DNA from 3 places in the Anaerospora sp. genome. Region 3 is predicted to be linked to each of the others. Evidence: riboswitches for the same ligand, from Rfam matches in the RefSeq annotation. Region 3 holds a riboswitch; each other region holds the start of a gene.
What was found. A riboswitch is a leader RNA that binds a small molecule or an ion and turns the genes downstream of it on or off. The one in region 3 is predicted to bind cyclic di-AMP.
Positions count from the first base shown of each region.

Region 1: it holds a riboswitch for cyclic di-AMP, as region 3 does, so the genes downstream of both, RTR76_RS05035 (3D domain-containing protein) here and RTR76_RS20495 (peptidoglycan-binding protein) in region 3, are expected to answer to the same signal.
Region 2: it holds a riboswitch for cyclic di-AMP, as region 3 does, so the genes downstream of both, RTR76_RS10890 (NlpC/P60 family protein) here and RTR76_RS20495 (peptidoglycan-binding protein) in region 3, are expected to answer to the same signal.

Region 1 is NZ_DALZUO010000004.1:42,425-45,703, forward strand. Features, by position in the region: gene RTR76_RS05025 (chemotaxis protein) at 1-214, shown strand, start outside; gene RTR76_RS05030 (amidohydrolase) at 304-1,452, shown strand; gene RTR76_RS05035 (3D domain-containing protein) at 1,469-1,867, opposite strand; cyclic di-AMP (ydaO/yuaA leader) riboswitch at 1,874-2,005, opposite strand; gene RTR76_RS05040 (FAD-dependent oxidoreductase) at 2,145-3,279, shown strand, end outside.
Region 2 is NZ_DALZUO010000011.1:61,127-64,405, reverse strand. Features, by position in the region: gene RTR76_RS10905 (hypothetical protein) at 1-154, shown strand, start outside; gene aroH (chorismate mutase) at 226-585, shown strand; gene RTR76_RS10895 (glycosyltransferase family 2 protein) at 753-1,709, shown strand; cyclic di-AMP (ydaO/yuaA leader) riboswitch at 1,776-1,905, shown strand; gene RTR76_RS10890 (NlpC/P60 family protein) at 1,911-2,573, shown strand; gene RTR76_RS10885 (ABC transporter ATP-binding protein) at 2,647-3,279, shown strand, end outside.
Region 3 is NZ_DALZUO010000046.1:11,674-14,952, forward strand. Features, by position in the region: gene RTR76_RS20485 (DHHA1 domain-containing protein) at 1-1,084, opposite strand, end outside; gene RTR76_RS20490 (L,D-transpeptidase family protein) at 1,193-1,912, shown strand; cyclic di-AMP (ydaO/yuaA leader) riboswitch at 1,949-2,092, shown strand; gene RTR76_RS20495 (peptidoglycan-binding protein) at 2,141-2,731, shown strand; gene RTR76_RS20500 (PaaI family thioesterase) at 2,883-3,279, shown strand, end outside.

The DNA.
Region 1 (3,279 bases), on a different contig from region 3:
CATTACTGATATTGAGATGCCTCAGATGGATGGTCATCATTTACTTAAGCGCATCAAAGATCATGAAAACCTGCGTGCACTTCCGGTCATTATCTTCTCTTCTCTTATCAATGAAGAAATGCGCCGTAAGGGCGAAGCACTCGGAGCTGCTGCTCAGGTTACAAAACCGGAAATTACTCAGTTGATTGATTTAATTGACCAAAAAATTCTCTAAAATTGTCAGGACTAAACATAATTTGTTTAGTCCTGATTTTATTTTGTCCAACTGTTTAAACTAAGCATATACTGTCGTTGGAGGTATTTATGCTTGCAATAACTGGTGGTGTTGTTCATACTGTTTCAAACGGAACTATTGAAGGGGCCGTAATCTTAATTGATAAGAAAAAAATTATTGCCGTTGGCCAACATATTGCCATTCCTGCCAATGCAACCGTTATATCGGCTGCAGGCAAAGAAATTACTCCCGGGTTAATCGACTGTCACACCCATCTCGGTATTGCCGAAGAAGGTGTAGGACAGGCTCACGTAGACAAAAATGAAGTAAACTCCCCGCTCTGTCCACATTTGCGGGCCATAGATGCCATCAATCCCGAAGATCAAGGCTTATCTGACGCATTATGCGGTGGAGTGACGACTATTATTGTTACTCCTGGAAGCGAAAACGTGATTGGCGGACAAAGCGTTGCGATTAAAACACACGGTACCGTAATTGATCACATGATCCTTCGCCAGCCAGCAGGGATGAAAATTGCTTTTGGCGAAAATCCGATCCAAATATACATGGCAAAGGACCGTCCTCCCTCAACACGCATGACAATTGCAGGCATGATCCGGGAACAGTTGGTCGCTGCTCAAAATTATGCAAATAAGATCGCTTCAGGGACAGGCGAACGTGACCTGCGCATGGAGGCACTTGTACAGGTGCTGAACCGTGAAATACCGCTTCGAGCTCACGCGCACGCGGCAGACGACATTATGACGGCAATCCGTATTGCTGATGAATTTAATCTGCTGCTTACACTGGAGCATGCAACTGCGGGACATAAAATTGCAGAGGAAATTGCCAAGCGTTCTATTCCTGCCGTTATCGGTCCCTCCATCACCGCCAGAGTTAAAGTCGAGTTAAAGGACCGTACCTACCGCACACCGGCCCTGCTCCATGAAGCCGGGGTAAAAATAGCTTTAATCACCGACCATCCATTCTTGCCGATTAATTGCTTACGCTTAGAGGCTGCTTTAGCGGTAAAAGCAGGCTTACCCCGCGATGAGGCATTGCGAGCAATTACCTTGCATGCTGCTCAAATTATTGGAGTGAGTAACCGGGTTGGCTGTATAGAGGCTGAAAAAGACGCGGATCTAGTTATCTTTGATGGTGATCCATTCGCTATTTCAACACATGTTACTACCGTCATTGTCGATGGGCAAATAATAGGAAAAAAGCCCCAGGCTTAGCCTGGGACGCTCCTCTTTACTTTACAATATATACTTTTGCTTTTTGCATACCGAACTCATACGCTTCGTCTACAGTTGCCATAGCAATGTCAATTCGCTTCCCTTTAATAGCTCCGCCTGTATCCTCAGCGGTAGCATAAGCACCATGTCCGTCGGCAAATTCAATATATACACGTGAACCTAAGGGAATAAGCTTAGGATCGACGGCAATAATGCCTGGACGAACTTTCGTTCCCATGTGCGTCAAATCTCCCCATTTACCATTATCATGTGCACCGGGGGCATAAGCAGTTGCTACCATCTCGATAGCCTCTGATTTAAACTGACGTTCTGCAGCCTCGGCTGACGCTTTTGAACTAAGAGCGATCGCTCCTATGAAAAAAAGTAACCCTAAAGTCATAAAAAGTTTATTCATGATAGTCTCTCCTCTCTATATGCCTACGAGGTTAGCTGACGGGTTCGGGACAAGAGGATATCCCTACCGCAGAAATTCTGCGGATTCACCCCAAATATGGTTCCCCCGTTTTCCTGGGAAATTCGGCATAACACGTATTCTACAGCATACCTGGAAGTTTGACAACCCACCGTCATTTGCATGATCGTCTCTAATTACCTGTCCTGGCTGATTATCGTGCTCATCCTTCCGTATACGGACTTTTTTCTTATTATGCAACGTAAGGTAAGTGAATAACATGATAAACAGAGTGTTTTCTTTTAAAAAACCTTATAAAATTAATCCGGACAGTATAAAATCGCAAACAACAAATCAAGCTCCCGCCGGGAAATTTGATGTCATTATCGCAGGAGCCGGACCTGCAGGCAGCACAGCCGCTTATTTTATGGCACAGCAGGGACTGAAGGTTTTACTCCTGGAGAGAGGGTGCTACCCCGGTGCGAAAGTCTGCGGTGGAGTAAGCATCATTGCAGAGCATACTCATAAACTTTTTCCTAATTTCTGGGATGAACTTGAATGGGAACGAATGGTAACTGACCAGTCCTTCTGGTGGATGACAGAGGATTCCGTACTAAGCACCCGATATCAAAGCAAGCGGTTAGCAGCGGCTCCCTACAATCGCTTTACGATAAAACGTATCCATTTATATCAATGGTTGGCACAAAAAGCGATAGATGCCGGAGCTATCCTGCTTAATAATCACCATGTATCTGAAGTGCTTTTTAAAGACAATCAGGCAATTGGTGTAAAAATAGCTGAACCTCATCCTAATTATTATCTGGCCGATATCATCGTGTTAGCTGATGGCGCGAATTCCATGCTTGCCGAAAAATCCGGCCTTATTCACCGCGTATCACCACTTAATATGTCTCTTTATGTAAAAGAAACCATCTCCCTTTCCGCTGAGATTATCGAAGAACGATTCAACTTATTACCCAATGAAGGAGCCATAATCGGGTTATACGGTTATCCAACAGCCGGCATGAATGGAACAGCGTCTATTCATACTTTCAAAGACAGCATCAGCTTAAATGTCGGCATGTCCGTAGCTGATTTTGCCCAGTCGGGTACTCGGCCATATGAACTTTTGAATCGCTTAAAAGAACATCCCAATATTAAGCATTTACTTAAAGACGGTAAATTAAAAGAGTATGGCAGCGCGCTTATTCCGGAAGGCGGCTATACTAGTATTCCAAGCCTCGTACATCCGGGAATTATGATTACTGGCGATGCTGCCGCTCTTGTTAATGGTGTTCATGGAGTTAATCTAGCAATGTGGTCGGGTTTTTTTGCAGCTAAAGCTGCTACTGCCGCTAAAATAGTCCGTGACTTTTCAGAACGAAAGCTTTCTCTATACCGTACACTGCTAAACG
Region 2 (3,279 bases), on a different contig from region 3:
GGTTACTCTATATAAAGCACATGGCAGCGTCTTTTGCTGGAAAGACCTTGAAGAAGGAAAATACGTAGAACTAAATGAAAAAAATAAAGTTTGCCCTGTTTGTGGCTGGTGGAAGTGCCATACCTGCGATTCCTGCCGCTGTAATAAACTATAGTGCATAGTCTGGTAGGATTTATTTTACTGAGCGGCGAATACTAACATATTCCAATAAGAGAAGGTGTTAACTTGCTGCGAGGAATACGGGGAGCTACTACGGTTGAAAATAATGAACGTTCCAGCATTGTAAAGAGAACCTCTGAGCTATTAACTAAGTTGGTGGAAGAAAATAATATACAGCTAGAAGATATTGGTGCTGCTATATTTAGTGCCACTCCTGATATTACGGCTGCTTTCCCGGCTGCTGCAGCCAGGGAAATTGGCTGGAGTGAGGTTCCGTTATTCGGTGCTCAGGAGATGGACGCCGATAATGGCCCGGTAATGTGCATACGTGTCTTGATTTTGTTAAATACGAATAAGCCCCAAACGGATATTCATCATATTTATCTTCATGGTGCTCAGGTATTGCGTCCCGATCTGGTAAAATAGGCAGAAAAACCGGCTGGAGTGTGGGCATAGGCTTACGCTTGAGCCGTTTTTTATGAGGCATTTGCTGCCTGTTTTTCCATATAATATAAATGTCATATTCATGCTTATTGCTAGTGAACTATGGCTGAACCATGCAATGCGAATAAGCATGAAAGGAGCTGTAAGTAATGTTGATTTCAATTGTTGTGCCGGTTTTTAATGAAGAAGACAATATTGACAACTTTTATAGAGAAGTTGTTAAGAATATGCAAGATTTAGCTTATACCTTTGAAATCATATTTGTTGATGACGGGTCGAGAGATGCAACCCCGTTGATTCTTGATCGTTTGGCCAATTGTGATAACCGGGTAAGGGCTTTAGTGCTAGCCCGCAATTTTGGACACCAAATTGCCCTTACCTGTGGCTTAGACCATGCAGATGGTGATGCTGTAATCACAATGGATGGCGATATGCAGCATCCGCCATCTATGCTGCCCTTACTGATTAAGCAATGGGAAGAAGGGTATGAGGTTGTACAGACTATCCGGACAAGTACGGAGGGTGTCTCCTGGTTTAAAAAGCTCACCTCCCGCCTATACTATAAATTAATTAATAGTGTGTCTAATGTGCATATCAATGAAGGCGGTTCGGATTTTAGACTGTTAGATAAAACTGTAGTTACAAGCTTTCGTCGCTTTCGTGAACGGGCGCGTTTTATACGCGGCATGATCAGCGCTATAGGCTATAAGCAAATATTGATTGAATTTACTGCTCCTCCTCGTTATGCAGGAACAACAAAATTTTCGCTAAAGGGAATGCTGCATTTTGCGTTGGATGGGATTACCGCTTATTCGAAGCTGCCCTTGCGCATTGCTTTTTACATTGGCGTGTTATGCGCACTGGGAAGCTTTATTCTTGCTTTACATGTGCTGTATATTAAGGTGTTTACGCAGCAGGCTGCACCAGGCTGGGCAACGATTACAGCCAGCATTTTAATGCTTGGTGGATTACAACTGGCCGGATTGGGTGTTATTGGTGAATATGTGGGCCGCATTTTTGAAGAAGTTAAACAGCGGCCGCTGTACTGGCTGCGCGTTGATGAGGCGCAACCGGGAAGGTCGAAAAAAAAGGAGGATCTCTCCTAGTTTCTGTCAGAATCCTTGTCTTAAGTGGCAGGAATTTGCAACTTGATGACGAATGGATAAAAGATGAGCAGAGAAAAGCCGAATCCAGCTCAGGTACGGGGGAACCAATCAAAGGGGTGAAACTTGCTTTCGTGCAGGTAGGGGGCCTACAACCCTAACCCGTCAGCTAACCTCGGAGGCTGTCGAGAGGAGCACAGACAGTTGCATAAGTTTCTCAGAACAACGCTTTGCTTTTTGATGCTCTTTAGTGTAGCATCGCTTGCCTCAGCTTCTGCTTTTATGCAGGGTGATGAAGGACAAGACATCTCCATGATACAGTCGAAATTGAGCTCGCTTGGTTATCAAGTAGGCGTTGATGGCGACTTTGGAGAACAGACGACTATTGCCGTTCAAGCCTTTCAGAGAGATCATGGCTTGACTGATGACGGTGTAGTCGGAGCTCAAACTTTTCGGTTGCTTATGGGCCGCGAAATCCCAGTAAGCCGCGACTCTTCGACAACCACAGTCAGGCGCCTTATTCAAACCGCTAATCGGTATGTGGGCGTCCCGTATGTTTTTGGCGGTACTACGCCGAATGGATTCGATTGCTCCGGGTTTACGCGCTTTGTATTTGCGAATTATGGAATACAATTGCCACGTGCAGCCGATGAGCAGTATGATGTCGGACAGTCGGTATCGTATAACCGCTTGCAGCCGGGGGATTTAGTATTCTTCTCTACATATGCGCCGGGTGCTTCGCACAGCGGAATTTATCTCGGCAACGGGCAATTTATCAGTGCTACATCCAGCCGCGGTATTGCTATTGACCGCATGGAAAGCAGTTACTGGGGTGCCCGGTATATCGGAGCCCGCCGGGTGTTATAGCAAATTTAGGGAAGGCGTAACCGGCCTTCCCATTTTTTATTGCCTATTTTACTTAGTTTTACCGGAGGCCATCATGCTCAAACTATATTGGAACAGCTTTATATGTCCTTATTGGCCAATGGTGACAACTGCAATTTGCTGCTTTATCATTGCGAGTTTGGCTGGCCTGGCTGCGCCTGTTGTCATTAAATATCTCATTGATGGTGCCCTAGTCGCTCAAGACCTGGCCTCGCTGCATCTAATCATTGGAGCCATTGTGGGTCTTTATCTTGTAAGGGGCGCTTTTACTTACATATATGGTTATACTATTGCCAAGGCCGGAAATCAAATGGTTGCCAGACTGAGACAAGATATGTTTGCCAAGCTGCAACATCAGGATTTTGCCTTTTTTGTTAATACCTCTACCGGTGAGACGATTTCCTTATTTACGAACGACTTATGGTTATTACAGCAGGCTTTTTCTTTTGGTGTACCCGATATGCTGGTAGAGTCGTTAAATTTAACTGCTATTATGGCTATTATGATTTATTTTGACTGGGAATTGGCGCTGGTTACCTTTGCTACGGTACCATTCATTATTGGGGCAATCGGCTTTTTTAATAAGAAGATTGCATCACTTGGTGAACTTGTGGAAGAAGCCCTGGCAAGAGTAACAGAGAGCTTAGAAGAATATCTTACATCTGTTACGGTTATTCAAAGCTATACC
Region 3 (3,279 bases):
CGGCTTTTAGTATTGGCCCCATATTTATATTCAGGTCAGGGGAGCAACTGAACACCAAATGAACCTTGCTGTTATCGTCAGCAACTCCTGCCAGCAGTGCAACTGTCGCAGGCGAAGAGACAAGCTGCTTGGCAAGTCCGGCTACATCAGCGGGAGATGAATTTAGTAACTGATATACAATGATTTTTATTCCCTTTTTCGGTTCTGTTTGCCGGTAGAGGTTGCCGGCAAGCTGCACGTTGAGCTCTTGTCTGGCGGCTGCCAGTTGCCGATTTGTTTCATCTGCTTTATTGAACAGCTTATCTAAAGTTGAGAGCAGTTGTGGTCCCGGTGCTGACAGGCGTCCGGAAAGTTCTTTTATTAATAGGTTCTTGTATTGATAATCAGCAAGAGCACGATAACCGCACACAAAATCAAGACGAATTGCATTGTTTTTTCTTTCCCAGCTGCGAATTTTAATCATGCCGATTTCACCTGTTGCTGCTACATGGGTTCCGCCACAGGGACAGCAATCGATTCCCTCTATTTCAATTAAGCGAATCGCAGCAAAATCTTTAGCAGGTTGTTTACGCAGCGGGTATTCATGCAGAGTGGCTTGCGTAGCCTGGTGAATGCGTACAGCCTTATTGCCATAAAGCATCTCATTCGATAATTGTTCTGCAGCATTCATCTGCTCGTCAGTAAAGCCAGGCAGGTCAAGATCAATCTGACTGGATTGCGCGCCCAGATGGAAGCCTACCGTAGCTGCTCCAAACAGCTCATGGCAGGTGGCTGATAAAATATGCTGTCCGCTATGCTGCTGCATGTGGTCAAAGCGCCGTGACCAGTCAATTGCAGCTTCTACTGCCCCGGCTTGCGGCAGGTCGGACATGACGTGAATGATATCGCTTCCTTCGCTGTAGACATCATTCACCGGGATACCATTTATCTGTCCCTTATCAGAAGGTTGTCCGCCTCCTTCAGGATAAAAGGCGGTATGCTCCAGCACGACGCCCACATTGCCGTTAGGCAGGGTGATCGTTTTTTTTATCCGGCTTTGAAACTGGCGAATATAGCTGTTATTTTGAAATAAAAGATCGGTCACAAGGATCGCCTCCAAGTTGTTAGCATAGCTTCATTATAGCTTATTCCGGAAATACATTCATCCTGGAATGCATATATATCTGTAACTAATAACGTAAGGGGGCAGGGTATGATTTATTTTCGGTCATTTCCGTGCAGCCGGCAGCGCCTTTACTATAGCATTACCGCTATCGTCTTATTGAGCTTAGTCTTTGGCATTATCGGCTTTGAATTTGCTGATGAACGGGAGTTTGTTATTCAGGATAATCCGGTGGTGGAAGGAGTACCAGGCAGCAATGTCAGTATCGCGATCAACTTAGCGAACCGGATGCTGGAAGTATATAGTGATGAAAAGCTCTTCAAAAAGTACCGGATTGCTGTCGGCAAGAGTGGAACACCTTCACCAATCGGTGAATGGCATGTGGTTTGGAAGGACTATAACTGGGGAACCGGATTTGGTACACGGTGGATGGGCCTGGACGTGCCCTGGGGAGTCTATGGCATTCATGGCACCAATAAACCCTGGTCTATTGGGCAGTTTGCCAGCCATGGCTGTATACGAATGCGCAATAAAGATGTTGAGGAATTGTTTGAATGGATTCCGGTGGGAACACCGGTGAAAATAGAAGGAAGAAACGTAAAGATACAGCGCGTATTGAAGTACCAGACAACAGGTGCTGATGTTGTTGTTTTGCAAATCAAACTGAAAGAAATGGGATATCTTCACGAACGTGCTGATGGTATCTATGGCAGGGCAACGGAGGAAGCTGTCCGCAAATACCAGCAGGACAAAGGCTTGGAAGTGACGGGAGTCGTCAACAAAGCTGTGGTAGAAACGTTAGGCGTATAGCCCCAGGTTTGACCAAAGAATTAAATTGTTGTAATATAGATTGTGGAGCCGAATCTACACAGTACGGGGGAACCACATAAATTTACAGGGGATAATTCGCGAAAATGCGAAGGGGCGTGTTCTCAATTCTCTCTTTTCCCTATCCCGACAGCTAACCCCGGAGGCTTAAAGACCGCTGAGAATGTATTCTGCTCAAAGCAGTATTCTCAACGGCACACCAAAAGAGAGGTGGACCAATTGAAAAAGATTCTATTCCTTACTGTCTTATTGTCAGTAATACTATTCACGAATGCGGCTGTCTTTGCTGCACCAGGGGATAAGTTACTCAAACAGGGTATGCGTGGCGATGAGATACAGGTGCTGCAAAAACTATTGACTGATGCTGGCGTTTACAGTGGCGATGTTGATGGTATCTTTGGTAATTCTACATACCAGGCGGTACAAGAATTTCAACGTATTCATGGGCTCTCAGTTGATGGAGTAGTTGGCAAGCAAACCTGGGGTTACTTAGAACGTGCTGGTGCCGAGCCTTCACGCTATAGTAGATCGCTTGTTGTAACGGCTTCTGCTTACTCGGCTTATGATACCGGTAATTCCAATCGTACCAGCCGCGGCAACCCTGTTCATAAAGGCATTGTGGCTGTTGATCCGAATACCATACCGCTTGGTACCAGATTATATATTCCAGGGTATGGTTATGCTGTTGCCGATGATGTTGGTGGTGCAATAAAAGGCAACCGGATTGATCTTGCTTTTGACAGTCATGGTCAGGCGATGGATTTTGGCGTTCAGCGTGTGACGGTGTATATTCTTGATTAAACAGGCGCATGCGCCTGTTTTTTATCTTACAGAAAATGTAGCTTTCTGATTGCGAAATAAGAATGACATAGGCTTCCACCTGCGTCCTATAGGACTTGGTGAAAGCCAAGTCTTTTCTAATCTTATCAGAAAGTGTAAGGAGAGAAGCATCATGAATAGCTCGGTAGAGTGGCTTCAACAACATTTAATGGAAATATATGATCGCAACCCCTATGTAAAATTGCTGGAAATGCAAATTGTCAGTATTGCAGAAGGCCATGTACAACTTACTATGCCGGTCAAAGCGGACAAGCATGCTAACTTGTATGGCGCAGCCCACGGCGGAGCGTTGGCGTCTCTGGCGGATACGGTAATGGGGGTAGCCTGTGCTTCTTGCGGTAAGCGAGTAGTTACCATTGAGATGAATATTAATTATATTAAAGGTGTATCTGCCGGTACGACCGTTTTAGCTGATGCTAAAGTCATTCATAATGGACGCCAAACTATTGTGGTAGAGGCAGATATTTGCGACAGCCAGGGTAAGCTGGCAGCAAAAAGCCGCGGAACGT